3 regions of the Halomonas sp. C22 genome follow, and region 2 is predicted to be linked to each of the others. Evidence: predicted binding sites of a transcription regulator. Region 2 holds the regulator's gene; each other region holds the start of a gene.
What was found. The regulator PhoB, encoded in region 2, activates phosphate uptake and scavenging genes when phosphate is short. The targets are predictions, from matches to a motif close to TGTCATANNNNTGTCANA.
Positions count from the first base shown of each region.

Region 1 (10,198 bases), on a different contig from region 2:
AATGCCCGTCCAGCTCTGTTCCAGTGCGCGCAGGCGGGCGACTCTTCCTAGTCGTGCGTAATCGGCAGGGTGCTGGCACAGCGTGACCGCTGCATGTTGAAAGCCCAGCGCATCGTCGGTCGCCACGGTGATGCCGTTATGACCACTGTGAATCAGTTCTGCACTGGCTGCGTGACGAAACGCCACGACTGCCAGGCCGCTGGCCATGGCTTCGGTCACTACGTTGCCCCAGGTTTCGGACAGCGAGGGAAACACGAACATGTCGGCGCTGGCGTAGTGGCGTGCCAGCGAATGCTTGTCCACAAATCCGGTGAAGTGGGCTTCTGGCAAGGCTTTTTGCAGCTGGCTGCGGGCCGGGCCGTCGCCCACGATGACCTGCGCCATATCGGGGCGAGCGCTGCGCATGGCTTGCAGCGTTTCCTGCAGGAGCGAAAGGTTCTTCTCGGGTGCCAGGCGCCCCACGTACAGGGCCACCGGTTGATGCTCGCTGACCCCCCACTGCTGGCGCAGCGCGAGGTCGCGGTGGGCAGGGGAGAAGCGCTCGCCGTCGATGCCTCGGGAAAGCACCTGCACGTCTTTGATGCCATCCTGGCGCAGCGCCACGGCTTGCTGCTGGGTAGGCACCAGGGTGAGGGCGCAGCCATTGTGGAAATAGCGCAAATAGCGTCGTGTCGCTTTGGCCAGCCAGGCAACACCATAATCTTGGCAGTAGTGGTCGAAGTTGGTATGCCAACCGGCCACCAGCGGCAGTTCCAGGCGCTGGGCTGCCTGGCGGGCCGCCCAGCCCAAGGGGCCCTGGGTTGCCAGATAGACGACGTCCGGGCGGTATTGCTGCCAAAAGCGCTGAAGCTTCCCAGGGCGGGCAAAGCCTACCTGAACGTCGGTATAGTTAGGCAGTGCAAACCGCTTGACCTGAAGTTCCTGGGTGGCGCACGCAGCGCTCCCAGGTTGACGCGGCGCCGGGCGTATCACGTCCACTGTGATGCCCAGCAACAGCAGTTCACGACACAGCCGGTTCAGCGTGTGCGCGACGCCGTTGATTTCCGGTGACCATGTTTCGCTGACGATACAGAGTCGCATGAGCGATTCATCCCTTTATCACGTTTAGCGCCATGTTGATGCCCAACAGTGACACCGAGGCGACAGCCAGGTGAACAAGCGATGACACGCAATGTGCCCTGTCTTGTGCCGCAGGAAGCAAGTATCGTTACATATACCAGGAAAGTGACTTGACCCTGACGAAAGGAACCCAGTCCATGACCTCACGACACTTTGTTACTCCATGCGCCATTGCGGGTGCACTCATGATCTCGTCATCGGCCGTGATGGCCGACGAGACCTTTACCCTGACGATCTATCACACCAACGACCTGCATGGCCGCACGGATGCCTACCCGGCCCTGGTGGCCACCTTGAACGAGGCCCGGGAGACCTATGGCGAGGGGTTGCTGCTGGATGCGGGGGATATCTTCTCCGGGACGCTCTACTTCAACGAATTTCAGGGCCAAGACGCGCTGACCTTCATGAACCTGATGGGCTACGACGCGTTCGTGCCGGGGAATCATGAGTTCGACCTGGGTGATCCTGAGACCGGTCATCAGGCGTTGGCGGCGTTCTTTGCAGGGGCTGACTTCCCCATTTTAGGCGCCAACCTGGACTTTTCGGCGTCTCCCGAGTTTGCCGAGCGCCTCGGGGAGAGCATCACGGCCGACCCCCAGGCGGGGTATCTCTATGACGGCATGATCCTCGAACATCAGGGGGAGCGTATCGGGATCTTCGGGTTGAGCACCCAGGATAGCGACGCCATCTCCAGCCCGGGCCAGGTCACCATTGGTGAGTATCGTCAGGCGGCCGAAGCGATGGTCGAGGCGCTCGAAGCGCAGGGAGTCAACAAGATCATCGCGCTCACGCATCTGGGCTACGACAGCGACCCCCGCGTCGGTAACGACCTGCTGCTGGCAGAGCAGGTCGAGGGGATCGACGTCATCATCGGGGGGCATAGCCATACGCGGGTCGCCCCGCCTGCGCTGCTGACCGAGCACTGGCCAGCGCCCACCGTGGTAGGGCAGGCGGGTGAGTATGGCCAGCACCTGGGGGTCATGCAGGTGACCTTCGATGCCGAGGGCGTGGTTCAGGAGGTCAGCGGTGAGCTGCTGGCCACCGACGAGCGCACGCCGGATGCGGCTGCGCTGGAGCTTTTAGCACCGTATACCGAGGCCATCGAAGCACTGCGTGACGAACAGGTAGGTGCGAAGGCGATTCTGGCACTGCCCAACCCTCGTCATGGCCAGGGTGATGCGCTGAGCGTACGCGCCAACGAAACGGCGCTGGGCAACCTGATTGCCGACGGTCAGCTCCATGCAGCGCGCAAGGTGGTACCGGACACCCTCATGGCGCTACAGAACAGCGGCGGTATTCGTGAAGCGCTGCCCCAAGGGGATATCACCGTGGGTGACCTGATCGCCGTGCAGCCGTTCGGTAACCGTTTGACGCTGCTGGAAGTCACTGGTGCCGAGCTGCTGGAAACCTTCGAAATTGCGCTGACCAATGCGCCGGACGAAAGCGGTGGCTTCCTGCAGGTGTCCGAAGGCACGCGGCTCACCTACGACAGCCGTCAGCCCGCAGGCGAGCGTCTCATCAGCCTGGAGGTGAACCGCGAAGGTGCCATGCAGGCGATCGATCCGGACAAGACCTATACCGTGGCCACCAACAACTTCACGGCGGCTGGTGGCGATGGCCACACGGCGCTGGGGGCGGCCCACGACGATGGCCGCCATACCATCGTGGGCCATACCGACTGGGAGATGTTGCGTGATCATGTGGTGTCTCGTGGCGAGGTGTTCTATCAGCCCGAGGGTCGCATTGTGGATATTACCCAGGACGAATAGTCACTTCATCGCCCTGGGCAAGCGGCAGGCTCAGCCGGTGCGCTGCCCGGTGGTGGCATTGAACGGGTGCAGGGCTCCGGCGGTGACGTACAGGTTGAGCGTCTCGCCCTCCTGAACGGGGGGCTGGCCTGCGGTTTTCAGCACCGTAGGCTGTTGGCGGTCGGCCAGATGCACGTACAGGTGGCTTTCGGCCCCGGCTGCTTCGTACAGCATCAGCGTGGCTCGTAGCGCGATATGCGGCTCGGCAGGCGGTGTCAGCAGCATGTCATCCGGGCGAATACCCAGAGTGTCCGTGCCTTCCGGCAGCTGGCTCAGTATCCCTTGATGGTCCTGAGGGGCCAGATACGCCAACGGCAGGATGTTCATGGCAGGGGAGCCGATGAACTGCGCCACGAACAGCGTGGCAGGGCGCGTGTAGATCTCCATGGGCGTGCCTACCTGCTCGATATTGCCGGCGTTCAGCACCACCAGGCGGTCGCCCAGGGTCATCGCTTCGAGCTGGTCGTGGGTGACGTACAGGCTGGTGGTCTTCAGGCGACGCTGCAGCTGCTTGATCTCGACGCGCATCTGCACCCGCAGCTTGGCATCCAGGTTGGAGAGCGGCTCGTCGAACAGGAAGGCCGAGGGCTCGCGTACCAGCGCGCGTCCCATGGCCACGCGCTGGCGCTGGCCGCCAGAGAGCTTGCGCGGTTTGCGCTCCAGGTACTCCTCGATTTCCAGCATTTTGGCGGCGGCGCGCACGCGCTGGTCGATGTCATGCTTCTTGAAACCGCGGTTCTTCAGGCCGTAGGCCAGGTTGTTGTAGACCGTCATGTGAGGGTAGAGCGCATAGTTCTGGAACACCATGGCGATGTCCCGTTCGGCTGGCTCCAGCCGATTGACCACCCGCTCGCCGATCTTCAACGTGCCTTCGGTAATGGTTTCCAGCCCGGCCACCATGCGCAGCAGGGTCGATTTACCGCAGCCGGAAGGCCCCACCAGAACCACGAATTCACCATCTTCGATGTGCAGGTCGATGCCTTTGACGGCTGCCACGTTACCGGCGTAGGTTTTCTTCAGCCCTTCCAGGGTAATGCTGGCCATGGTTACTTCTCCGTCTCGGTCAGGCCTTTCACGAACAGGCGTTGCATAAACAGGATCACCAGCACCGGCGGCAGGGCCGCCATCACGACGGCCGCCATGATCAAGTGCCATTGGGGATTTTCATCGGAGGTCATGCGCTGAATGCCCATCACGATGGTGTAGTAATCCGGGTTGGTGGTGATCAGCAGCGGCCACAGGTACTGGTTCCAGCCGTAGATGAACATGATCACGAACAGCGCCGCGATATTGGTGATCGAGAGCGGCATCAGAATGTCCTTGAAGAACTTCAGCGGCCCCGCGCCGTCCACCCTGGCGGCTTCCAGCATCTCTTCAGGGATGGTCATGAAGAACTGGCGAAACAGAAAGGTAGCGGTGGCCGAAGCAATCAGCGGAATCGACAGCCCGGCAAAACTGTTGAGCATCTTCAGGTCGGCCACTACCTGGAAGGTGGGGATGATGCGCACCTCCACCGGCAGCATCAAGGTGATGAAGATCAGCCAGAAGAACAGCATCCGAAAGCGGAAACGGAAATAGACGATGGCAAACGCGGATAGCAGCGAGATGGACAGTTTGCCCAGCGTAATGGCCATGGCCATCACGAAGCTGTTCCACAGCATGGTGCCTGCCGGTGGCGCGCCCGCGTTGGAAACGCCGGACTGCCACATGCGCGTGTAGTTTTCCAGGCCGTGGCTGCCGGGCAGCATAGGCAGCGTGCCGCGCAGCAAGTCGCCGGGTGCCTGGGTCGAGGCCACCAGCGCCACGTACACCGGAAATACCACCACGGCAACGCCCAGGATCAGCGTCAGATGGGCCAGGAGGTTGGCCCAGGGGCGGTTTTCAACCATAACGAAACTCCTCACAATCCGCCTGGATCAGTAGTTGACCCGGCGCTCGATGAAGCGGAACTGAACGATGGTCAGGGCGATCACGATGGCCATCAGAATGACCGACTGCGCCGCCGAAGAGCCCAGGTTCAAGCCTACGAAGCCATCGGCATACACCTTGTACACCAGGGTGTTGGTGGCCTGTGCGGGGCCGCCCTGGGTCGTGGCGTGGATAATGCCGAAGGTATCGAACATCGCGTACACCACGTTGACCACCATCAGGAAAAACGTGGTGGGGGAAAGGAGTGGAAAGACGATGGTCCAGAAGCGCTTCATGGGGCTGGCCCCGTCGATGGCGGCGGCTTCGATCAACGACTGCGGGATGGACTGCAAGCCCGCTAGAAAAAACAGAAAGTTGTAGGAAATCTGCTTCCAGGCGGCGGCAAAGATCACCAGCAGCATGGCGTCGCTGCCCGACGTGCGGTGGTTCCAGCGGTAGCCCACCATGTCGAGCATGTAAGGCACGATGCCGATGGAAGGATTGAAAATGAACCACCACAGCACCCCGGCAATGGCGGGCGCAATGGCATAAGGCCATACCAGCAGGGTGGTGTAGGCGCTGCGCGAACGGATCATGCGATTCACCGTGCAGGCCAGCAGCAGCGCCACCGACATGGAGAGCAGCGTGGTGCCGATGGCAAAGGTGGCCGTGACCGAAAGCGCATTGAGGTAGTTGCCATCACTGAACAGGCGAGTGAAGTTCTCCAGGCCGACGAAGGTCGTGCGCAGGCCGAAGGCATCTTCGCGCAGCAGCGATTGATACAGCGCCTTGCCCGCCGGCCAGATGAAAAAGATCAGCGTAATGACGATTTGCGGGGCCAGCAGCGCATAAGGCAGAAAGCGCCCCGGAAAGGTCATGCGTTTGGTTTGCATAAGCAGGTTTCCGCGAGAACGGGTAGCACGTAAGGCGAGGGGTACGCGGGTCGAGGAGTACCGATGCCGAGCGATACTTGAAACGACTTCGCCGCCTGGCGTTAGTCAGGCGGCGACGCGAGTGCTTACTTACTGATTGGCGGACTGGAAGTCACGCAGCAGGCGGTTACCCCGCTCAACGGCTGCATCGGCAGCGGCCTGACCAGATTTGTTGCCGGTCATGACGGCTTCCATCTCTTCGGAAATGATGTCGCGAATCTGCACGAAGTTGCCGAAGCGCAGGCCCTTGGAGTTTTCGGTGGGCTCGTTCAGCGTCATCTGCTTGAGCGAGATATCCGCGCCTGGGTTCTCGTCGTAATAGCCCTGCTCGGTGCTCAAATCCCATGCCGCCTGAGTGATCGGCAGGTAGCCGGTTTGCTGGTGCCACTTGGCCTGCACTTCGGGCTCTGAAAGGTACTCGAAGAAGGCAGCAACGGCCTCGTACTCTTCATCGCTATGGCCTTGCAGTGCCCACAGCGTGGCACCCCCGATAATCGAGTTCTGCGGCGCGTCGTCGACATCGGCATAGTAGGGCTGCATGCCGAAGCCTACTTCGAAGTCGGCGTTGGCTGCCACATCTGCCCGTGAGGCCGAAGAGCCGAAGAAGATCGCGCACTCCTGGGAGTAGAACATGGGTTCGGCATCAGGGCCTGAGCCGGGGCCGCCCCATTTGTAGGCACCCGCGTCCTGCCAGGCTTTCAGGTTGTCCCAGTGGCGGGCCACCAGGTCGTTATTGAAGTTCAGCTCGGTGTCCAGGCCACCAAAGCCGTTCTCCAGAGTGCCCAGCGGCGAGTTGTGCATGGCGGAGAAGTTCTCCAGCATCACCCAACTTGGCCATGAAGAGGTGAAGCCACAGCGTGCGGCACCCGACTCGGTGATTTGGGTGGCCTGTTCGGCCAGTTCTTCCCAGGTCTGTGGCGGCTGTTCCGGGTCCAGGCCAGCGGCTTCGAACACATCCCGGTTGTAGTACATGATGGGCGTCGAGGAGTTGAACGGGAACGACAGCATGTTGCCGTTGGTGTCCGTGTAGTAGCCCACCACGGCGGGCAGGAAGGCATCCGGGTCGAAGGCACGGCCGTGGGCTTCCATCAGCTCGTAGACTGGGTAGATCGCACCGTCGGCATTCATCATGGTGCCGGTACCGACTTCGAATACTTGCAGGATGTGGGGCTGTTCGCCTGCACGGAAGGCCGCGATCGCGCCAGTCATCGTTTCGGTGTAGTTGCCCCGATAGCTGGGGGTGACGCGGTAATCGTCCTGGGAAGCATTGAAGTCTTCGGTCATCTCTTCCAGCAGGTTACCGAGCTGACCTCCCATGGCGTGCCACCACTGAATGTTGGTCGTGGCCTGGGCCGACAGGCTGAAAGTGGCCGTCGCCACACCGAGGGCAAGAGCATGCAACGTGAAACGAGACATAACGACTCCTTGTAGGTCATGCGCAGTACGTTTGTTGAATTTTTTGGGTGCACTGCACAGTAGAAAGTGTAGATGACGCTTTCATGAACGCACGGTGAAGTTGTCGTGACGGTCAGCATTTCCAAATGCCCATGGCGGTGCTAGGGTGGCCAAAAGCCTGCACAGCGAGAGCACTATGAGCGATGTCACCACGCTACTGACCAGATTGGTCGCCTTCGATACCACCTCCAGCGCGTCCAATCTGGCCCTGATCGAATTTGTCGAAGCGTACCTGACCAAGGCTGGCGTCGCTTCCGAGCGGGTGATGAGCCCCTGTGGTACCAAAGCCAACCTGATTGCGCGCATCGGCCCTGATGCGCCCGGCGGGGTGATGCTTTCCGGGCATACGGATGTGGTGCCCGTCGTAGGGCAGCCGTGGAGCAGCGACCCGTTCACCCTGCGTGATGGGGGCGATGGTCGGTTGTATGGGCGAGGTACCTGCGACATGAAAGGCTTCATCGCCTGCGCGCTGGCCATGGTGCCCGAGTGGGTCAAGGCGCCTTTGCAGCAGCCGGTCTACCTGGGCTTTTCCTATGACGAAGAGATCGGCTGTGTCGGGGCGCCGAGCCTGATCAAGCGCTTTTATGAGCACTACTCCACCACGGCACGGGTCATCGTCGGCGAGCCGACCAGCATGCAGCCAGTGGTTGCCCAGAAAGGCGCTACCAACCTGCGCACTACCGTAGTGGGGCGCGAGGCCCACAGCAGCCAGGTGAACCAGGGCACCTCGGCGATTCATGTGGCGGCCAGGCTGGTCACTTTCATCGAGGACACCATGGCCACGCTGGTCGCAGAAGGACGCGTGGACGAGGCGTTCAACGTGCCGCATACCAGCCTGCACGTTGGCAAGATCAAGGGGGGCACGGCCATCAACATCATGGCGCGGGAGTGCCAGTTCGAGTGGGAGATACGCCACCTGCCCACGGAAACCTTCGAAGAGGTGTATGCCCGCTTCAGCGACTACTGCGCCACGCTGAGTGAGGCCCTGGCGGCTCAGGGGAAAACCGTCGACATCACCACAGAGCCCTTGAACGTGACGGTGCCCGGGTTGGCAAACCGTGACAACCAGCAGGTGCTGCAACTGGCAGAAGCGCACCTTCCGGCAGGCTGTTGCCAGCATGCCGTGGCCTACGCCACCGAGGCTGGCCAGTTTCAGGGGCAGGGGCTGCAGACGATCATTCTGGGGCCGGGCAGCATTGCCCAGGCGCACCAGCCGGATGAGTATATCGAGATCTCACAGCTCGAGGCATGCCAGCAGTTCATGCAGCGCTTGGGTGGCTCCCTGCAATCGGCCTATCAAGCCGATGACCATGCCTGAAGTCGAGCGCTTACGCCCATAAAAAAACATCCGCCCGGTGACGCGGCGGATGTTTTCATGATGCTTTAAAGCGATCAATGCTGAGGGTAATGCTCTTCATAAAGCTCGGCTTTCGCATGGCGCATGACATCTTCGCAGGCCTGCTGGCGAGCCAGTTGGGTCAACAGCTTCTGGGTGACTTCAAAGCCTTTGCCCAGGCAGTGGTCGACTTCGTCTCGGCTAACCGTGGGCGACACGTCATAGTCGATTTTCACCGTACGCCCTTTGCCTTCCAGGCGGTCTGCCACGGCTCTAAGCCGCCACGCGATTCGCTCTTTCCAGTTTGCTGATTCTTCCGCGCCTTCGTTTACGCTAAACGTGCACTGCCATTCCGGTCTGTAAACCTTCATAGGAGAACCTCCACTGCGTTTGGAAAGAATGATCGATCGTGTTGTCGTACTCCGTCTGTCTGAAGATCTTGCTCTGCTACTATACCTGACTCGGGCCCTATTACCGAAACAAAACGTCTACAGCCTTTATTCATTGCACAAGCCAGAGTCACCGTTATGACCCACCCCATGCCGGAAAGTTGCCCCTGTGGCAGCACGTTGCCACTGGTAGCCTGCTGCCAGCCGTTTCATCAGGGCCAGGCCGTTCCAGAAACCCCGGAAGCCCTGATGCGTTCACGATACACCGCCTTTGCGTTGAATGAGCGTGACTATTTGCTGGCCACTTGGCACATCACCACGCGCCCAGCCACACTGCCACCCGACCCCACGACGCAGTGGCAATCGCTGGTCATCGTGTCGGCACCGCAGCCTTCCCGCGATGAAGGGCACGTGCACTTCAAGGCAACGTTCAGGGAATCAGGCCGTTGGCATGTGCTGGAAGAAGCCTCGCGGTTCGTATGGGAAGAGCAGCGGTGGTGGTACGTCGATGGAAAGCCCACCGTGATACGCCTGAAGCCGGGCCGTAACGATGCCTGCCCTTGTGGAAGCGGACGCAAATTCAAGGTATGTTGCCAGCTATAAGACTAAGTAGCATGAGGCACCCCCGATGAACACGAAGCAAACCGAACGGCGACGGCAGCGTGGTTTATGGTCTTCATCGAGCGGCTGGGGGGCCATCGTGCTGTTGGGGTGGCTAAGCCTTTTTGTGGGCGCCTCTGCCCATGGCCAGACGCAAGCGGAGCCTTACCCTGCCACGGACATGACGCTGGTGCTGCCCTACGGGGAAGGCGGCGCAACGGACGTCTTGTTCAGAGCCATTGCCGAGCGTGCCCAGGTCGCGCTACAGGCCCCCATCGTCGTCGTGAACATGCCCGGCAGCGGGGCCACGCTGGGGGCGCAGTTCGTCAAGGAATCCCCGCCCGATGGCTACACCGTACTGGGCAGCCATCAAACCATCGACCTCGCCTACCTGTCGGGGCTTTCCAACTTTTCGCATGAGGCATTCGCCCCCATTGCCCTGCTGACCCGCACCGTGAACATTCCGGCCACCTATGCAGGTCACTCGGTCAGCAGTGCTTCCCAGATTGCCGAAAAGGTGCGCGAACAGCCGGGCAAGCTGCTGTTCGGGGTGATTCCCAACTCAACGGACCACTTTTTTTGGCTACACTTCTTCGCCCAGGCCGGTATCGATGCCAGCGATGTACAGTTCGTCCAATATCCTGATACCGG
Region 1 covers NZ_VBVC01000010.1:111,237-121,434, reverse strand. Annotated here, with positions in the region: gene FEU76_RS16345 (glycosyltransferase family 4 protein) at 1-1,080, opposite strand, end outside; gene FEU76_RS16340 (bifunctional metallophosphatase/5'-nucleotidase) at 1,305-2,888, shown strand; gene FEU76_RS16335 (sn-glycerol-3-phosphate import ATP-binding protein UgpC) at 2,919-3,971, opposite strand; gene ugpE (sn-glycerol-3-phosphate ABC transporter permease UgpE) at 3,974-4,816, opposite strand; gene ugpA (sn-glycerol-3-phosphate ABC transporter permease UgpA) at 4,844-5,728, opposite strand; gene ugpB (sn-glycerol-3-phosphate ABC transporter substrate-binding protein UgpB) at 5,858-7,183, opposite strand; gene argE (acetylornithine deacetylase) at 7,359-8,540, shown strand; gene FEU76_RS16310 (hypothetical protein) at 8,615-8,929, opposite strand; gene FEU76_RS16305 (YchJ family protein) at 9,086-9,550, shown strand; gene FEU76_RS16300 (Bug family tripartite tricarboxylate transporter substrate binding protein) at 9,576-10,198, shown strand, end outside.
Region 1: the regulator PhoB is predicted to act here: its motif matches at 1,128-1,145, upstream of FEU76_RS16340 (bifunctional metallophosphatase/5'-nucleotidase).

Region 2 (10,198 bases):
CCCACCCCGGCAGGGCTTATTCAGCCTAGTCGTGAATGCGGCGAAAATCAGCCTAGCAGGGCAGGTACAGCTCTGGAAAGCTCCACTTTCCTTCTCACGCAGCCCCCTGTCAACGCAAAACCAATCAAACGACCGTCTTTATCTTCCGCCAGCGCCGTCAAATCCTGCCCATGACCCTCCACTCGCCAGTGCTGCGGTGTGTTCACTGGTGGGTAGGCCACCACCGGGAGCAGGGGCGTTTTGACGATGATCGGCCAGGCGCCGAAGCTTACCGGGGTGGGTGAGCCGCCCAGCGTGGCCGCCAGCGCTTTGGCACTGGCTTGCAGCGGCTGGACGTACATGGCGTTCACGCCGTCGATGCAGGCCACGTCGCCCAATGCGTACACGTTCGGCTGGCGGGTGCGAAGCAGCCGGTCCACCTCGATACCGCGGGCGCTGACCGCGAGTCCGGCGGCCTCGGCCAGCGCCGTGCGGGGCGCAAGGCCCGTGGCCAGCAGGACGATGTCCACCGTATGGCGCTCACCGCCGTCGAGCTGCAGTACCAGGTCGCGGTCGGCATTCAGGGATAGGCTGTCCAGCGTGCGTCCAAGCGCCAGTTGCATGCCTGCCGTTCGAAAGGTTTCGGCCAGGGCGTGGCCCAGCGGCTCGGGCAGCAGGCGCGGCAGCAGGGTGCTCTCTGGTGCCACCAGGGTGACATGGTGGCCGCCCGCATGGAGGTCGTTGGCGAATTCGCAGCCCACCAGGCCCGCGCCAATGATCGCCACTCGGCTTGGCTGGGCGAGCGCTGCATGCAGTCGGCGGTAGTCGTCCAGGTCGTTGACCGTGAAGCAGCGCCCTTCCAGCGCATCGGGTATCTGGAACGGCGTGCGCGGGGCCGCGCCGGTGGCGAGCACCAGGTTCTCGTAGCGGAGCAGGGTGCCGTTGCCCAGGCGCAGCATCTGGTGTTCCACCGCCAGTTCGACGACTTGCGTGTGGGCCATGAGCTGGGCATTCAGTTCGTCGGCGAGCGCTTCTGCGCTGCGCTGCGCCAGCTTTTCGGGGCTCAACCGCTTGGCGAAGCCCGTGGACAGCAGCGGTTTGCTGTACTCTTCGCCACGGTCGGCGCTGACCAGCGCGATGGTGCGAGAATCTCCCTGGCGGCGCAGCGCTCGCGCCAGGCCAATACCGGCCATGCCAGTGCCGACAATGACCAGCTCGGCATGTGGGGATTCGCTCAAGTGTGAATCGGGCATATCGTTATCCGGGGGTAAGGAACAAAAGCCTGCCAAGCCATCATGTTACACTAGCTGTCTTTCCAATTGACTGCTCTGGAGGCTCAGGTGACGCTCGTTGAGTTGCCACGCCCTGCGTTTTCGCTACCCCCCCACTGGCGGCCGATTGCCGCTGCGCGGCCTGCCATGAGTGCGGCCTGGTGGCAGTGGGTGGCCTCGACCGACTCCCTGACGGCGCGCCTGATGGCGGCCGGAGCGCCGGGCCAGTTCCGCGTACGCCTGCTGCGCCAGACCATTGGCCTGCCGTTCCAGGACGAAGCCATGGCGCTGGGCATCGCTCCACGTCGCCACGCCTGGCTACGCGAGGTGGCGCTGTGCATCGACGGCACGCCCTGGGTGGTGGCGCGATCGGTGGCACCGCTGGAGCAGCTGCAGGGCAAAGGCCTGGGGGCCTTGGGCGAGCGTTCGCTGGGCAGCTGGTTGTTTCAGCAGCCGGACCTGGTGCGCGGGCCGTTACAGGCCACGGCGTCGCGCCCGCGCTTCACGGCGTGGGGTACACCCGACAAGGGGCGTAGCCAGTGGGGGCGTCGCTCGGTCTTTCAGCACGCGGGACTGTCGCTGCTGGTTCAGGAGTATTTTTTATCGACCATGGCCGATGCGCTGAGCCTGCCCTCGCGCTAGGCTATCCTGGAGTTTCTTTCACGAGGTAAGCATGAGCATGGACCGTTCTCTGTTGCGGCCAACGGGTTGGGCCCGGCTGGCAGACTTTCTTCAGCTGATGCGCCTGGATCGGCCCATTGGTACCTGGCTGCTCATGTGGCCGACGCTCTGGGCGCTGTGGGTGGCTGCAGAAGGGGTGCCGGGCCGCTCCGTGCTGATCATCTTCATTGCCGGTGTCTACGTGATGCGGGCTGCGGGCTGCGTGGTGAACGACTATGCCGACCGCCATGTGGATGGCCACGTCAAGCGTACTAGCCAGCGCCCCATGGCCACGGGACGCATCAGCGAAACCGAAGCCCAGCTGCTGTTCGTGGCGCTGGTCGCCGCTGCCTTCATTCTGGTGCTGCTGACCAACTGGTTCACCGTGCTGCTGTCGGTGGGCGGCGTGCTGCTGGCTTTCGTGTATCCGTTCATGAAGCGCTACACCCACTTCCCGCAGGTGGTGCTGGGCGCGGCCTTTTCCTGGGCCATTCCCATGGCGTTTGGCGCGGTATTGGGCCACGTGCCTCTGGAAGCCTGGCTGCTGTTCAGTGCCAACCTGCTGTGGACCGTTGCCTACGATACCCAGTACGCCATGGTCGACCGTGACGATGATCTGAAAATCGGCATCAAGTCGACCGCCGTGCTGTTTGGCCGTGCTGACCGGTTGATCATCGGGCTGCTGCAGGCAAGCGTGCTGGCCCTGCTGAGCTGGGTCGCGCTGCGCGTCGGGCTGGGGGGCTTTTTCTGGCTGGGGTTGCTGGGGATGGCGGCGACGTTCGTGTACCAGCAGTGGCTGATCGTCGGGCGCGATCGTGACCGCTGTTTTCAGGCCTTCCTGAACAACCACTGGTCGGGTCTGCTGGTCTTTGCAGGTATTGCCTTGAGCTGGTGGCCGATGGCGGGCTAAATTGATTGTGTGTCATGGAACTGTCATCAAGTCATGGTGTTATCGTCACACACATGTCATTGAACTTTCCTGTATAGAGCACCGTGAGGCCCTGGAATGACCGCCAAGACCGTACTGATCGTCGATGATGAGGCGCCTATCCGCGAAATGATCGCCGTGGCGCTGGAAATGGCTGACTATCGCGTGCTTGAAGCGGACAACGCCCAGGATGCCCACGCCATGGTCGTCGACCACCAGCCTGACCTGCTGCTGCTGGACTGGATGATGCCGGGCACCAGCGGCATCGAGCTGGCCCGTCGGTTGAAGCGCGAAGAAGCCACTGCCGAGCTGCCGATCATCATGCTGACGGCCAAGGGCGAAGAGGACAACAAGATCCAGGGCCTGGAAGCGGGTGCCGACGACTATATCACCAAGCCCTTTTCCCCCCGTGAGCTGGTGGCCCGCCTGAAGGCCGTGCTGCGCCGGGCCACGCCGCGTGGCGTGGAAGACCCCATCGAAATCAATGGCCTGCTGTTGGACCCTGTGAGCCACCGGGTCAGCGCCCATGGCAAGGCGCTGGAAATGGGGCCTACCGAGTATCGTCTGCTGCAGTTTTTCATGACCCATCAGGAGCGCGCCTACACGCGCAGCCAATTGCTTGACCAGGTATGGGGTGGCAACGTCTACGTGGAAGAGCGCACGGTGGACGTGCATATTCGTCGTCTTCGCAAAGCGCTGGGCGAGCCTCATCAAAATCTGATTCAAACGGTGCGCGGTACTGGGTACCGGTTCTCTGCGCGAGTGTAAGCGTGCGCCTGTGGAGCCGTGAGATCTGGCGCATCATCTGGCTGGCCCTGTTGGGCCTCTGCCTGGGATGGCTGGTGGATTACCCTGGCGCCGGGCTGGCGGCGGGGCTGCTGTTTTGTCTGGTCTATCATCTGCGCCAGTTTCGGGCGCTTTTCCTTTGGCTGACGCTTCACCCCCACGATGAGCCCCCGGCGGCCAAGGGCATGTGGGGGGAACTGTTCGACCGCCTCTATCGCTACCAGAAAAGCCAGCGCATTACCCAAAGCCGTTTACGGGCGACGCTGGCGAGAATTCAGGAGTCCTCCGAAGCCATGCGCGATAGCGTGGTGATGCTGGACCGACACGGCGACCTGGAGTGGTGGAACAGCGCGGCCACCGACATGCTAGGGCTGCAAACCGCCCACGATCGTGGCCAGCACATCACCAACCTGCTGCGCGATCCTCGCTTCATCAGCTACTTCAATGCCCGCGATTACAGCGAGCCGCTGACGCTGACCTCGCCGATCGACGAGCGGCGTATCCTCCAGTATCAGATCACTCTGTACGGCGATGACGAGCGCCTGGTCATGGCCCGTGATATCACGCGCTTGCATCGCCTGGAGCAGATGCGGCGTGACTTCGTCGCCAACGTCTCCCATGAGCTGCGCACTCCGCTGACCGTGCTGTCGGGCTATCTGGAAACCTACGGCGACCTCAAGGAGCTGTTGCCTCCCCGCCTGGGCAAAGGGATCGTACAGATGGAGGAGCAGACGCGACGGATGCAGAATCTGGTCAACGACCTGCTGCTGCTGTCACGGCTGGAAATCGACCAGGGAGGCGATGATCACCAGACGCTGGCCGTAGGCCCCATGCTCGACAGCATTCGCCGAGACGCTCTGGCGCTCTCCAGGCAGCAGCACAGTGTGCAGGTCATTCTGGAGAGCGACGCTGGGTTGATCGGCAGCGAGCAGGAGCTGCGCAGCGCCATTTCCAATCTGGCCTTCAATGCCGTGCGCTATACCCCGGAAGGCAGCCAGATCACGCTGCGCTGGTCGGTGGCCGCCAACGGCAGCGGGTGTATCGAGGTCGAGGACGATGGCGATGGCATTGATCCGGTGCATATCCCCCGCCTGACCGAGCGCTTCTATCGAGTGGATAAAGGGCGCAGTACGGCAACAGGAGGGACGGGGCTGGGCCTGGCCATCGTGAAGCACGTGCTGCTGCGCCACGAGGCACAGCTCAACGTAGAGTCACATCCTGGCGAGGGGGCGTCCTTTCGCTGTGTCTTCCCCGCCAAGCGAGTCAGCGGCCCGGCTTGAGGGCTCGATGACGCTTTGCGTTCCTCCTTATCCCCTTTCTGCACAATCCCTGTATAAGTGTGCCATATTGGCATAGAACTCTGGTCACACCTCACTCATGTGTCATTTTTAACCACTTCAAAGGGGTGGTCATGCCCCCTTGAGCCCATGCTTTATATCATTCTTGTTTTTTTAAATTATTGATAATAAATAATTTTTTTATTTTTTGGCATGCGTGGCACAACGTATGCAATATTCTAGGCAAGGAAGATTACCGCAGGAACTGGTAAGACATGAAGTCACTCTTCCTTAACTATGCGGTATCAACAGCGATCGAGGAGGCGGAATATGATGTCCAAGGAACTACTCAAGAAAGCTGGTATTTTAGGTGTTTCTTTCGGCCTGATGGCAAGCCCATTGGCTTTTGCAGACACCACGGATCACTCATCCATCGACCAGAATCAGGATGTAACCGTCGAAGATGAGCCCATGAACACACAGTCTGGCACGGCCGAGCCCGGCAGCTATGACACCGAAGATCTGACGACGGATCACGGCACACAAGGCCCCGACGTCGTGGATGAGCCGGACTCCACCAACATGAGTGGTGGTGCCGAGTACACCCCAGAAGACGTAGTCGAAGAAAACAGCGGTAGCTAAGTAACAATTCTTTGCAAAGCTGAAAAAAACTCTTACGCTTAGGATTGAGCAAATAAGGGGCAAGGATGTCCCATAGCAAGGATGCTCATCGATTCACGGATGAATCAGAAAACGGTCAAGACACTGGTCAGGGTAAATTCCAAGGTTGGAGTCCCGCAAACGGATAGGAAGCCAGCAGTCAGTATCGTTCACAAGTAAGAGTGGTCGAGACCCCGCCTAGCGGGGTCTAATTTTTTGTGCCTGCTATATGGGCGGCCCTTTGATGAGTGGCTCTGATTCAGAGCGTCGATCCTGCCGCCTTATCCCGCGTGTCCGGTGTGCCACGATAGTGGCGGTCCCACATGAGGACTGCGCCTGCGACAGCGCCTGGAATCAGGAACAGGTTGGCCAAGGGGATCCAGGTGATGAGCATGACCAGCCCGCCATATGTCATGCTCGGCCACCAGCGCCGTGAAAGCCTGCTGCGCATGTCCTTGAACGACACTTTGTTGTTATCCATCGGGTAATCCAGATAGGTAATGGCCATGACCCAGGCAGAAAAGAGCGCCCATAAGGGAGGCGCGAAGACGTTCAAGCCGGGAATCCAGCTGAACAGGAACAATACGGCCATGCGCGGCAGGATATAGCTCAGCTTGACCAGCTCTCGTCCCACGGCGTCCAGCGCCGTTTTGGCCAGCCCTCGGTCATCCAGAGGCTCACGCCCGGTGGCCTGGCGCTCTACCTGAGCCGCCAGAAACCCATAGAAAGGCGCTGCGATCAGGTGAGTCACCAGGGTGAAGCTAAAAAAGATCACCACCAGCAAGCTGATGAAGAATAGCGGCCAGATGAGCCACGACAACCACTCCAGCCAGCCAGGCACCATGGCCATGCTGCTCTCCAGCCAGCCCGAAAAGCGTGTGAAGACCACGTAAACCATACCCGTATACACGAGCAGATTGACCAGAATGGGTAGAAAGACATAGCGCCTTAGCCCGGGCTGATACACCAGGCGGGTGCCTTGACCCAACGCGTTGAGTGCATTCACGCGACATTACTCCCTAAAAAAACGCCCAGATGATTATCTGGGCGTATTGCAGGAGGGTTTGGCGGGCAGGTCAAGATTTTTTCATGACCTTCTGTTCCAGGGTACTGGGATCGCTGTGGCGAATATCCAGGCCTTTCACCAGGTACACCACGTATTCCGCCAGGTTGTTGGCGTGGTCGCCCACCCGTTCCAGGGCGCGCAGTACCCACATGATGCTCAGCACCGAACTGATGGAGCGCGAGTCTTCCATCATGAAGGTCATCAGCGAGCGCATGGCGCTGCCGTACTCGTCGTCTACCGATTCGTCTTCGCGAACGACCTGCATGGCCAGCTCGGTATCGAAGCGGGCGAAGGCGGTCAAGGCGTCACGCAGCATCTTGCGCACGTGCTCGCTGATATGGCGAACTTCTACCAGACCGCGAATGCCACCGCTATTTTCACTTAACAACAGCGCGTTGCGGGCAATCTTGCTGGCTTCGTCGCCGATTCGCTCCAGGTCCGATGTGGCACGGATGACCGCGAGCACCAGCCGCAGGTCCGATGCCGCCGGCTGACGGCGAGCCAGCACCCGGGTGCATTCGTCGTCGATTTGCAGCTGCAGGTCGTTGACCTGACGGTCGTTGTCGCGCACTTTTTCCGCCAGGCGGCTGTCGCCCTCCAGCAGGGCGTGCACCGCATCCTGCACCTGCTTTTCCACCAGACCGCCCATGGCCATCAGGTGGGTCTTCAGCTCTTCCAGCTCCTGGTTGAACTGGCGAGAGATGTGTTGGCTGTGTGTCTCGCTCGTGATATCCATTGAGCACTCCTGACGTATCGTCGATGGGGCCTAGGTCATGCGGCCGGTAATGTAGTTTTCGGTGCGTTGTAGACGCGGGTTGGTGAACACTTGATCCGTGGGCCCATATTCGATCAGTTCACCGTTTTGCAAAAAGGCCGTGTAGTCGGAAACCCGCGCGGCCTGCTGCATATTGTGAGTCACCAGCACCAGGGTGAGCTGGGACTTCAGGTTGCGTATCAACTCCTCGATCTTGAGGGTCGAAATAGGGTCGAGGGCCGAGGCGGGCTCGTCCAGCAGCAGGACATCCGGCTGAACGGCCAGCGTCCGGGCAATCACCAGGCGCTGCTGTTGCCCGCCGGAGAGCTGCCAGGCCGAACGGTGCAGGCGGTCCTTGACCTCATCCCACAGAGCGGCCGATGTCAGCGCCCACTCGATGATGTCGTCGCGTTTGCGTTTGGGCAGGCGCCCTTGCAGGCGCAGGCCAAAGGCCACGTTTTCGTAGATCGACATCGGGAACGGGTTGGGCGTCTGAAACACCATCCCTACCCGCCGTCTGAGTTCGGTCACGTTCATGCGTGGCGCATGAATGTCCTGCTCTTCCAGGTAGATATGGCCATCGTGGGTCACGGACTCGTTCAAATCGTGAAGCCGATTGATTGCCCGTAGCAGCGTGGACTTTCCGCAGCCCGAGGGGCCGATGAACGCGGTCACCCGGTGACGAGGTACGTCGAGCGTCAGGTCACGCAACGCCGGTTTCCCCGCATAAGCGAGGTTGAACTGGTGGATGCTCAGGCACCGGGCGTCGGCTGAGAAGCGCGTCACCGGCGGTTGAGCAGTGTTGGCGGACGATAACGCTAGCATTCGTTTCCTCGTTGACGCCTTAGATAATGACGCAGAAATATGGCAGTTAGATTAAGCACCAGCACAATCAGCACCAGCAGGAGTGCGGTGGCAAACACCAGGGGGATCGCGGCCTGTACGTCTTCACCGTGGAAGGCCGTATCAAATAGATGATAGCCGAGGTGCATGAACTTGCGTTCGAGGTGCAGGTAGGGAAACTCGCCGTCCAGGGGCATTTGCGGAGCCAGCTTGGCGACGCCCACCAGCATCAACGGGGCCACTTCGCCAGCGGCCCGCGCCACGGCCAGAATCACCCCGGTCAGCATGGCGGGCATGGCCATGGGCAGCACGATGCGCGTGAGCATCTCCAGGCGGGTCGCCCCCAGCGCCACGGCCCCTTCACGTTGGGCATCGGGAATGCGTGCCAGGCCCTCTTCCGTGGCCACGATCACCACCGGCAGGGTCAGCAGTGCCAGGGTCAGCGATGCCCACAGCAGCCCGCCGGTACCAAAGGTCGGTGATGGCAGTTCGTCTTCGAAGAACCAGCTGTCGATGGAACCGCCGATGCCGTACACGAACACCCCCAGCCCAAACACGCCATATACGATGGAGGGCACGCCAGCGAGGTTACGGACCCCGATACGCACCAGGTGGGTCAGGCGGTTCTGGTGGGCAATTTCGTTGAGGTAGATGGCTGCCAGCACGCCAAAGGGGGTGACGATCACGGACATGAGAATCACCATCAGCAGCGTACCGAAAATGGCCGGCCATACGCCGCCCCCGGTATTGGCCGCACGCGGCCCCTCACTGAGGAACTGCCACACGCGCCCGCCCCAGGCTGCCACCTTTTGGTGCCAGGCCATGGCGTTGGGAGTTTGCAGGTGGGTGATCCCCGCCAACGGCTGAGACTGTACCCTGCCATTGGCTTCCAGCAACAGCTGGGCGTCGGGGCGCTGGTTTGGCGGCAGCATCAGGGCTTGGCGCACGAACTCCTTGGCCGCCTGCCCTTCAAGCCGCTGGCCTTCGCTTTCGACGGCATCCAGGCGGCCAAGAAAGTCGCCCCACGGGGTACGCTCCAGGCGTATCAGCTCAGCGGGTGTGGTGACCTGGGCGATTTGATCGACGGCCAGCCAGCGCCAGCTGGCACCCGTGAGGTCGCGGTTGCCGGTAAAGTAGAGCCGCTCCATGCCCTGGGCATGGGGTAGCGGCACCTCGCGCACCGGCTGGCCGATCACCGTTTCGCCGCTGTGCAGGGTGACCTCCTCCAGCTCGGCGGGCCAGAAGTGACCTAACCCTTTGGTGGTCAGCAGTACCAGCAAAGCGCCGAGCATGAGCAGCGAAAGGGCCACGCTACCCGCACATAGCCAGGGCCACAGCCGGTTGCCCGCCGTGTTCAGGCGAAAGCTCAGCGCTCGCCAGCCCATCAGCGTGCACCTCCCAGCCGCTGGTAACGCCGACGCAGGCGCTGGCGCACGACTTCGGCCAGCGTATTGACCGAGAAGGTGAAGATGAACAGCGCCAGCGCCGCCAGAATCAGCAGGTGATAGGTCATGCCGCCGGGGTAGGCCTCCGGCAGCTCGATGGCAATCGACGCCGACAGTGAACGTAGCCCCTCAAAGGGGCTGGCGCTGAACAGTGCGGTGTTGCCGCTGGCCATCAGCACGATCATGGTTTCGCCCACGGCGCGGCCTGCGCCAATCATCACCGCCGAAAACACGCCAGGGCCTGCGGTGGGCAGGGCGACTTTCCACAGCGCTTGCCAGCGGCTGGCGCCCAACGCCTGGGCGCCTTCCATCAAGGTGGATGGCACGTCGGCCAGGGCGTCATCGGCCAGCGAGTAAATGCTGGGAATAATCGCAAAGCCCATGGCGATGCCGACGATCAGGGCGTTGCGAGTGGCGTAGTCGATGCCGTGGCGCTGCTCCAGCCACAGACGCAAGTCGCCCCCCAGCCAGTGGGTTTCGGCGAGCGGTGCCGCCCACAGGGCCAGGGCGGTCATGCAGGCGAGCCACG
Region 2 covers NZ_VBVC01000002.1:680,920-691,117, reverse strand. Annotated here, with positions in the region: gene FEU76_RS06585 (NAD(P)/FAD-dependent oxidoreductase) at 48-1,232, opposite strand; gene FEU76_RS06580 (chorismate--pyruvate lyase family protein) at 1,320-1,892, shown strand; gene ubiA (4-hydroxybenzoate octaprenyltransferase) at 1,930-2,820, shown strand; gene phoB (phosphate regulon transcriptional regulator PhoB) at 2,917-3,606, shown strand; gene phoR (phosphate regulon sensor histidine kinase PhoR) at 3,609-4,904, shown strand; gene FEU76_RS06560 (hypothetical protein) at 5,232-5,543, shown strand; gene cysZ (sulfate transporter CysZ) at 5,821-6,567, opposite strand; gene phoU (phosphate signaling complex protein PhoU) at 6,638-7,363, opposite strand; gene pstB (phosphate ABC transporter ATP-binding protein PstB) at 7,394-8,206, opposite strand; gene pstA (phosphate ABC transporter permease PstA) at 8,200-9,609, opposite strand; gene FEU76_RS06535 (ABC transporter permease subunit) at 9,609-10,198, opposite strand, start outside.

Region 3 (10,198 bases), on a different contig from region 2:
CCTCCTTGATCTCTTCGAGGGTTTCCACACAGTCGGAGGAGAAGGCAGGTGACAGAATGGCAATGTGCTTGTGGCCCTGCCTGGCCAGCTCGGCCACATGGTCCACGGTTTGCGGGCCTACCCACTTTTCCGGGCCAAACTGTGACTGGAAGGCGGTATCGACCTCCTCCTTGCTCAACCCCAGACGCTCACGCATCAAGCGCGTGGTTTTCTGGCACTGGCAGTGGTAGGGGTCGCCTTCCATCAGATAGCGTTCCGGCACACCGTGGTAGCTGGCCACGAGCTTGGTGGGACGGCTTTCAAAGCCGTCGTACGCCTCTTGCACCGAGTTGGCCAGCGCCTGGATGTAAGCCGGATGTTCAAAGTAGGCCGGCACCGTACGCAGGTAGGGCTGCCACTTCATCTTCATCAGCGTGCGAAAGGCCTGATCGTTGGCAGTAGCCGTGGTGGGCGAGCCGTACTGCGGGTAGAGGGGGAAGAATACGATGCGTTCGCAGCCCTTCTCTTTCATGCGATTCAGCACGCTTTCCGTGGAAGGGTTGCCATAGCGCATGCAGAAATCGACCTCGACACTGTCGCCATACAGCGCTTTCAGCCGGGCGGTCATCTTTTCCGTTTGTGCACGGGTAATGGTCAGCAACGGGCTCTCGTCTTTTTCGGTGTTCCAGATGCTTTTGTAGGCATGGCCCGACGTAAAGGGGCGCTTGGTCAGAATGATGAGCTGCAGCAGCGGCTGCCATTTCCAACCCGCATAGTCCACGACCCGCTTATCCGACAGGAATTCGTTGAGATAGCGCCGCATGGACCAGTAGTCAGTCGCATCGGGAGTCCCCAGATTGGCCAGCACCACGCCCACCTTGGCGGGGGCAACCGGAGGATGACTGCTTGGCGCGTGGGCCAAGCGCCCTTCACCTGGTTGATCCTTTACAACGCTGTCGGCCATCTCACTTACTCCTGGGGGCTGTCGATCATTCACAATGGTCTAAATCTTATCACTTTTCAGCAAAGACGCGGGATAAAGTTATACTATCAACATAATTTGTATAACTGTAGGCCAACCCATGTCCAAGCCTTTGCTACTCATTCTGGGCGACCAGCTTAGCCCGTCGCTTCCGACACTTCGCCAGGCCTCTGAAGGCGCAGTAGTGGCGTTCTGTGAGGTCGCTGAAGAAGCACGCTACGTCCCTCACCATATACACAAGATCGGCCTCTTTCTGGCCGCCATGCGACATTTTGCCCAACAACTGCGCGACCAAGGCTTCAACGTTCATTACAGCCGCATGGACGATGCGGATAACACCCAATCATTGATCGATGAAGCCGAGCGGCTGGCAAGACAGTACCAGTGCGATGAAATTCGTGTGACGCGCCCCGGCGAGTGGCGGCTGTGGAACGCCATGCAGCAGCGTCAGGCCGCTTCACTGCCCTGGAAAATCCTGGAAGACGACCGCTTCTTCACCACCCCAGACGACTTTGCCCAATGGGCCAAGGGGCGTAAGCAAATCCGCCTCGAATACTTCTACCGGGAACAGCGTAAACGTACCAGGCTACTGATGGAAGGCGACGCCCCCATGGGCGGACAGTGGAATTTCGACCACGATAACAGAGAACCCTTACAGCCTGAGCTGAGCTTCCCCCAACTGCCCATGCACGGGCAGGATGAAATCACTAAGGAAGCGCTGGCCAATGCCGCCGAGTGGTTCCCCGAGCACATGGGCGAGATCGAGACCTTCAACTTGCCGGTCACCCGACGTCAAGCACTGGTAGACCTGAAGCACTTCATCACCCACGGGCTGGCCGACTTTGGCCGCTATCAGGATGCCATCAGCGACCAGTCACCCTACCTGTACCACTCGCGCCTCTCTGCTGCCATGAACATTGGCCTGCTCACGCCCTTCGAAGTATGCGAAGAAGCGGCTGCGCAATATCAGGCAGGCAAGGCACCGATCAACGCCGTGGAAGGGTTCATACGGCAGATTCTCGGGTGGCGTGAGTACGTGCGCGGCCTCTACTGGACGCGCATGCCGGATTACAAACGTGAGAACCAGCTGGGTTTTCAGCGCGACTTGCCCGCCTTCTACTGGGATGCGAAGACCGACATGCGCTGCCTGCAACGCGCCATCCAGATGACCATCGACCACAGCTACGCGCATCATATTCAGCGCCTGATGGTCACGGGCAACTTCGCCCTGCTCTGCGGGGTCAAGCCAGAGGCGCTGTGCGACTGGTACCTGGCCGTTTACGCCGACGCCTGCGAGTGGGTCGAGCTACCCAACACCTTGGGTATGGTGCTGCACGCGGACGGCGGCTTGATGGGCTCCAAGCCCTACTGCGCTTCCGGCAAATACATCGACAAGATGTCCGACCACTGCCAGCACTGTCGCTACTCCCCCAAGCAGGTCACCGGCCCCAAGGCCTGCCCGCTCAACAGTCTCTACTGGCATTTTCTGGAGACCCATGCCGAACAGCTCAATCGGAATCCACGCATGAAACTGATCTACGGCTCGCTGGCACGCATGAAAGAGGAAAAACGCGACGCCATGCGCCAGCAGGCAGAGCAGTTCCTGGCATCGCTCCCCACTGCCGCCGATTACGGGCAAGCCGCTCACACCCAAGGGTACACCCACGAGGAGCGCTCCTCATGAGCCGTTTCGCCACGCTGCATGCCGAACCACCGGTCACGCTCTACCACGATGGACACTGCCCCTTTTGTCGCGTCGAAGTGGCCTGGCTGGCCAAACACCGACACCAGCAGCGCATTCGTCTGGTCGATATTCAGCACGAGGATTTCGACCCCGGCGCATTGGGGCTCAGCTTCGAAGCCATGATGGGGCAACTGCATCTTCAGGATCAGCAGGGAAATTGGTATGTCGGGATGGATGCCAGCCGGGCCCTGTATGCCGTGTTGGGCTACAGGCGGCTGGTAAGACTGTCTTGCTTGCCTGGCCTGCGCGCCGTCATGGATGCAGGCTATCGTTTCTTTGCCCGTCGCCGAATTCGGCTGGGCCAATGGTGGGAAAAATGCGGGTCACGCTCGCGCAATCAGTGATGCCTGGGCGTCAGAATACCAGCGGCATACGCGAGGTCAGCGGCGCGCTGTAGTGGGCGTCGCGACCAATGACTTCATCCTGAGGCACGTGCTGAACGAGGTAAGCCCGGTGGATACCGGCCCGCTTGAGTTCGAGGTACACATCATCCAGCGCTCGAAACAGCATAGGCTTGCCACGCTGGGTCAGCATATGACGCTCACCCTCGACGTCTTCGAGCTCGACCTGATAGAAACGGCTGCCCGAATGCGTGATTACCCGGATTTCAAAATTGTCATGACGTTCGACGAACTGTTTAAGCTCTTTAAGTTCCATGGTTCCCTCCTGTTATTGGTCATCGCCATGGAGCACAGCATACCTTTGCCCCATGACAATAGTATTACCTTGGCACTATCCCCCTAAGAGGGCAATAACAGAAAAGAGTTCCTGACCGAAACGTCAAGATGTGTGTCGTATTACTGATACTCCGAGGGGTCGATGGCCTTGCCAAGCGAGTTGCGATCGATCCAGTTGCCCCCTTTGGTTTCCTTGTAACGGAACACGACCTTGTCGCCAATGGTGACAGGTAATTCCGCATCTTCTGTCTGGTAGCTGTACTGCTCCCCTTCCACTACCAAGTGGTAGCGGTAGAGATCGGGCATGCCCAACCACTCTTTGAAGGGACCTTCACGCTCTAACGACTGGAGCTCACCCCGACCTTCCAGCTTGGGAAGCCGCTTACGGTTACCGCGCCTAAAACCACCTGCCATGCGTTACTCCTGTCTATCTACCAATGCGATTGACCCACGCTTTTCATCCCGCCCTTCCAGTGAGGGTTACCCAGACGACTCAGCCAACGGGGAGCGCATTATACGTGCTCCCCCCTCAGCCTCAAGTCAATCGCCGAAGGCTTCACCGTAACTATCCGGCGCCAGGTCTTCGAAGCGCGTGTATTTGCCTATGAAGGCCATGTGTACCGTCCCGATGGGACCATTACGCTGCTTACCAATGATCAACTCGGCCAGACCCTGGTTGTCCGGGTTATCGCGGTTATACACTTCGTCGCGATACACGAAGGCAATGACGTCTGCGTCCTGCTCGATCGCGCCCGATTCGCGAAGGTCCGACATGACTGGACGCTTGTTGGGACGCTGCTCCAGCGAGCGGTTCAGCTGGGAAAGCGCCACCACCGGGCACTGGAACTCCTTGGCCAGGCCTTTCAGCGAACGCGAAATTTCCGAGATCTCGCCCGTGCGGTTTTCGTTAAAGCCAGGAATCTGCATCAACTGCAGATAGTCGATCATGATCAAGGCGATATTGCCGTGCTCACGCACCACCCGACGTAGCCGTGAGCGCATCTCATTGGGTGACAAGGCTGCCGTGTCATCGATGAACAGCTGCTTGTCTTTCAGCAGGTTCACCGCCGAGGTCAGCCGCGGCCAATCTTCGTCTTCCAACTGACCCGAACGCACGCGGGTCTGATCGATACGTCCCAATGACGAGAGCACACGCAGCATCAGCGATTCGGCGGGCATCTCCATGGAAAACACCATTACCGGCTTGTCACTGGAAATGACCGCATGCTCGACCAGGTTCATGGCGAAGGTGGTCTTGCCCATCGAGGGCCGCCCGGCAATGATGACCAGATCGGAAGGCTGCAGGCCCGAAGTCATCTCATCCAGATCACGAAAGCCGGTGGAAAGGCCGGTCATTTCCCCTTTCAGGTTGAACAGCTCATCGATCCGATCCACGGCCTTGGTGAGCAGGTCACTCATGCCAATGGGGCCACCGGTCTTGGGCCGCTCTTCGGCAATCTGGAACACCAGCCGCTCGGCCTCGTTGAGCAGCTCGTCGGCGGGCCTGCCCTGAGGCGAAAAAGCCCCTTCGGCAATCTGGTTGGCCGCCCGAATGAGCTTACGCAGCGTGGCACGCTCACGGACAATATCGGCATAGGCGCGTATGTTGCTGGCCGAAGGTGTGTTGCGCGCCAGCTCGGCCAGGAAACTCAGCCCGCCCACCGTATCCAGCTGGTCGCGGGCTTCCAGCGCCTCGGAAAGGGTCACGACGTCCAGCGGCTGGCCCGATTCGGCCAGATGTGTCATCACATTGAACACCAGCCGGTGTTCATAGCGGTAAAAATCGTCGGCCACCAGACGCTCGGAGACGTTGTCCCACGCCTGGTTGTCCAGCATGAGCCCGCCTAACACCGACTGCTCCGCTTCCAATGAATGCGGTGGCAGTTTTAACGCTGCCGTTTCCTGATCAGCAGAAGGCTGGTCCTGCATTGCGAGCTCCTTAACAATTACCCGATAGCCAACGGCGCTTATCTTAGCCGTGCGGCTCGGATAACACCACTGGCCCCCACGTAAAGGGAGGGCTTTATAAGCCTGCTGTGTCGCCCCTTGCCAAAAGAGCCCCAGGGCCTAAAAAGACAAAGTACCTAAAAAGACAAAGGGCGCGGGAGAACCCGCGCCCTTTGAGGCGTCAGCGTTGGCGAGTATGATTACTCGGCGACAACGACCACGCGTACAACGGCGTCCACTTCTGCATGCAGGTGGAGGTCGATGTCGTATTCGCCAGTTTGACGAATCGGGCCTTGCGGCATGCGTACTTCGCTCTTGGCGACGTCGATTCCCGCAGAGGAGATCGCGTCGGCCAGGTCACGAGGACCGATAGAGCCGAACAGCTTGCCTTCGTCGCCTGCCTTGGACACCAACGACAGTTCGATGTCGTTGAGTTGCTCGGCACGCGCCTGGGCTTCTGCCTTACGCTCAGCGGCTTGCGCTTCGAGCTCGGCACGCTGCGCTTCGAACGCTTCGATGTTGTCCTTGGTGGCCGGTACGGCTAAGCCGTAAGGCACCAGGTAGTTACGACCATAACCAGGCTTGACAGTGACCTTGTCACCCAGGCCGCCCAGCTTACCAATCTTGTCGAGCAGAATGACTTCCATCTCGTAAACCTCTTGTCAGTTGCTGCGGGCAAGGCGTGCGCGAACGTTCGCAAATGTATCGATCAGCCCCAACAGCAGCACAATGAGAATCGTGGGCCAGGTCGTGATCAGCAGCACATAAAATGCCACCAGCCACAGCCCGTTCATCCCCTTTATTCCAATAAAACCATGCACCAACGCAATACCGGCAATCAGCAGCGGAACCCAACACAGCATCGCCAGTGCCTGCGCACCAAGCGCCATGCCTGCCACTCCCAGCACCACCAGAACGACAAGTTCACGGGGGTTCAGGCGCAACGCATGAAACTCTTCGCGAAAGCCACCGGGGTTGTACAGCCCGGCTTGCCAGCTGCGGGCCAGCGCCAGGCAGATAATGGCGGCCAGCAACACGACCAAGCCCGTCACACCACCGATGACCATGGCAGCCAAGGCCGTCGTATCGACGCCCTGGTTGGCAAACTCGGTGAGCATGCGGTCGATCTCGGTAGAGCTCTCCCGCAGCTGCTCCAGCATGAGCTGCGTTCCCCCTGGCGGGCTGAAAATGCCCAGCTGAACCATGACCGCGGCAGCCAATGTGCCCACGATCAAGGCTTCGCTCCAGCGCATCCGCTCGCGCAGGATGACGGACATCAGCGTGACCAGCAGAACGCTGGCCAGTGGTATCACATCACCTTGTGCCCACCAGAAACCGGCAGGCAGAGCAGCGGCGATGATGACCGGCAGCGCAGGAGCGAACCCCTTGCGCAAGGTCACCAGTGCGGCAATGGCAGCGCCTAGCCAAAACAGCCAGGGCACCAGCGATGCCAGGGCCGCCCCGCCTACGGCATAGGGCGTTCCGCGCATCAGCCATCTTGCCAGTGCCAGCATCACGTTAAACGCTTACTGATGGCTATCGGAGTAGGGCAGCAGTGCCAGGTAGCGTGAACGCTTGATAGCGGTCGCCAGCTGACGCTGATAGCGTGCTTTGGTGCCGGTGATACGGCTCGGAACGATCTTGCCGGTTTCCGTGATGTAAGCCTTCAGCGTGTCGAGATCTTTGTAGTCGATCTGCTTGACGCCTTCAGCAGTGAAGCGGCAAAACTTGCGGCGACGGAAAAAACGTGCCATGGACTAGCTCCTTAAAACGTGCAGTGGATAGAATCAGGCAGTTTCTTCAGCTTCAGCGCGCGGCTTTTCTTCGCGACGCGGACGCTTTTCTTCTGCCGGCTTCATCATCGGAGAAGCTTCGGTAACGGCTTCCTTGCAGCGCACAACCAGGCTGCGGATGATGGCGTCGTTGAAGCGGAAGATGTTCTCGATTTCTTCGAGAGTCTCGCCGGTGCACTCAACGTTCATCAGCACGTAGTGGGCTTTGTGGATCTTGTTGATCGGGTAAGCCAGGTGACGACGGCCCCAATCTTCCAGACGATGCACAGTACCGCCGCTTTCGGTGACGATGCTGGTGTAGCGCTCGACCATTGCCGGTACTTGCTCGCTCTGATCCGGGTGGACCATGAACACGATTTCATAATGACGCATGGAATCTCCTTGCGGTTTGGCAGCTTCCTGAGTGTGCCGGAGCATATGCTCTGACAGCGACTGGGAAGCAAGGAGTTGACTGAAATGCCCTTGGCAAGCCACGTATGGCTGAAAAGAACATCAAGCAGATAAAACCAGTGTCGTAGAGGGGTTACCAATACGAACGCCCGCTTATGTATAAACGGGCGCAAGCATTCTAGTGGGACGGAGGCTAACTTGCAAGCTGCCGCTGACGCACCGCTTCAAACAGACAGATTCCGGCAGCCACCGAGACATTCAGGCTAGATACCTGCCCCGCCATGGGCAGCTTGGCCAGATGATCACACGCTTCCCGCGTCAACCGGCGCAACCCCTTGCCTTCGGCACCCATCACCAGCGCGGTCGGGCCGGTGAAGTCGATATCGAATACGCTGGCCTGTGCCTCACCGGCGGTGCCGGTGATCCACACGCCCTCTTCCTTGAGCCTGGCCAGCGTGCGCGCCAGATTGGTGACCTGATAGACCGGCACCACCTCTGCGGCACCACAGGCGACTTTTCTGACCGTGGCGTTGAGCGGCGCCGCCTTGTCCTTGGCCACGATCACTCCATGGGCACCCGAGGCATCGGCACTGCGCAGGCACGCGCCAAAGTTATGCACGTCGGTGACGCCATCCAGCACCAGCAGCAAAGGAGGCGTATCCGACGGCCAGGCGCGGAGCTTGAGCCACAAGGACTCCTCACCTTCTGCCGTCAAGGGTGCACAGAAGGCAACCACCCCCTGATGCGCCGCCCCTTGGGTCAACTGATCGAGCACGTCACGCGGCTGCTCCTTGACCGCCGCACCGCTGGCTCGGGCATCGGCCACCAGCGTTTGCAAACGCTGACCTGCGCCCTGCTGCACCCACAGCTCCTTGGGCGACTCGCCCCGTGCCAGCAGACTCTCCAGGGCATGCACTCCATAGACGTGATCCAGGCCATCAGGCGTACGGACAGGAGTGCGTGTAGCCGGGCGCGGGCTACGTCGAGACGACGCCGATTTCATGCTCAACCCTTCTTCGAAGATGGTTTACGCGACCCACTGCGCGTACGGCGCGGGCCACGACGGGCGGGCTGCTCACCGGCAGCCGCCTTTGCTCCTGCTCCAGCGCCTTTTTCACCAGAGCTTTCACTACGACGCTTGCGCGGCTGACGCTGCGGGCGCGGCTTGTCATCGGCAAGACCAAAGTCGATCTTGCGATCATCCATGTCCACCCGCGCCACTTGCACGGTCAGGCCATCGCCCAGGCGATAGGTGGTGCCGGTGCGCTCACCCTTGAGACGATGCTTCTCGGCTTCGTAGTGGTAGTAGTCGGAAGGCAGTGACGTGACGTGCACGAGCCCTTCCACAAAGAAGTCATCGAGACGCACGAAGAGCCCGAACTGGGTCACCGAGGCGATGGTGCCCTCAAAGGTTTCGCCCAGCTTGTCCGACATGAACTCGCACTTGAGCCAGCTCTCCACGTCACGGGTGGCTTCATCGGCCCGCCGTTCGGTCATGGAGCAGTGTTCGCCCAGCTCCAGCATCTGCTCGAAGGTGTAGGGGCACCACTTGCTCGGCGGATCCACCGGCGCACCCTCTACCCGCACCACGGTGGCGGTCTGGCGCGGCCCGCGAATCACCGAGCGAATGGCCCGATGCACCAGCAGGTCAGGATAACGCCGAATGGGCGACGTGAAATGGGCGTAGGCCTGGTAAGCAAGGCCGAAGTGCCCCTCGTTCTGCGGCGAATAGACCGCCTGATTCATCGAGCGCAGCATCACGGTCTGGATGATGTCGGCATCCGGGCGGTCGGCAATCGCTTCCCGCAGTGCCTGGTAATCCTGAGGCGTCGGCTCGTCGCCGCCGCCCACCGAAAGCCCCAGCTCACTCAGGAACAGGCGCAGCTTGTCGAGCCGCTCAGGCGTTGGACGCTCGTGGATACGATACAGCGCCGGCAGGTCGTGCTTGTCGAGGAAACGCGCCGTCGCCACGTTGGCGGCCAGCATGCACTCCTCGATCAGCTTGTGGGCATCGTTACGGCTACGCGGCACGATCTTCTCGATCTTGCGCTCTTCATTGAAGATGATCGCCGTTTCCGTGGTATCGAAGTCGATTGCCCCACGCTCTTCCCGAGCAGCGCGCAGCAGGCCGTACAGCTCATGCAGGTTCTTGAGCGGCTTGACCAGCTCGGCGTGCTCCCGACGCAGCGCCTCCCCTTCTTCACTATCGCCGTCCAGCATGGCCGCCACCTTGTTATAGGTGAGTCGGGCATGGGAATTCATCACGGCTTCATAGAAGGAGTAGCGGCTGATGGCACCGGTCTTGGAAATGTTCATTTCGCACACCATCACCAGCCGGTCGACGTGCGGATTCAATGAACAAAGACCGTTGGAAAGCAGCTCGGGCAGCATGGGCACCACTTGCCCCGGGAAGTAGACCGAGTTGCCGCGGGTGCGCGCTTCGTCATCCAGCGCGGTACCAGGGCGCACATAATGAGAAACGTCGGCAATCGCGACGACCAGCTTCCAGCTACCGGACTTGGTCTTCCAGGCACACACCGCATCGTCGAAATCCTTGGCGGATTCGTCGTCGATGGTCACCAACGGCAGGTCGCGCAGATCGACGCGGTGCTGCTTGTCGGCTTCCAGCACTTCAGCGGAGATTTCGCTGATCTGATCCAATACCTCCGGCGGAAACTCGGCGGGA
Region 3 covers NZ_VBVC01000001.1:593,674-603,871, reverse strand. Annotated here, with positions in the region: gene hemH (ferrochelatase) at 1-943, opposite strand, end outside; gene FEU76_RS02790 (cryptochrome/photolyase family protein) at 1,062-2,645, shown strand; gene FEU76_RS02785 (thiol-disulfide oxidoreductase DCC family protein) at 2,642-3,049, shown strand; gene FEU76_RS02780 (DUF6482 family protein) at 3,060-3,362, opposite strand; gene FEU76_RS02775 (hypothetical protein) at 3,503-3,796, opposite strand; gene dnaB (replicative DNA helicase) at 3,923-5,311, opposite strand; gene rplI (50S ribosomal protein L9) at 5,530-5,976, opposite strand; gene FEU76_RS02760 (hypothetical protein) at 5,992-6,843, opposite strand; gene rpsR (30S ribosomal protein S18) at 6,856-7,083, opposite strand; gene rpsF (30S ribosomal protein S6) at 7,117-7,494, opposite strand; gene rlmB (23S rRNA (guanosine(2251)-2'-O)-methyltransferase RlmB) at 7,706-8,515, opposite strand; gene rnr (ribonuclease R) at 8,518-10,198, opposite strand, start outside.
Region 3: the regulator PhoB is predicted to act here: its motif matches at 3,414-3,431, upstream of FEU76_RS02780 (DUF6482 family protein).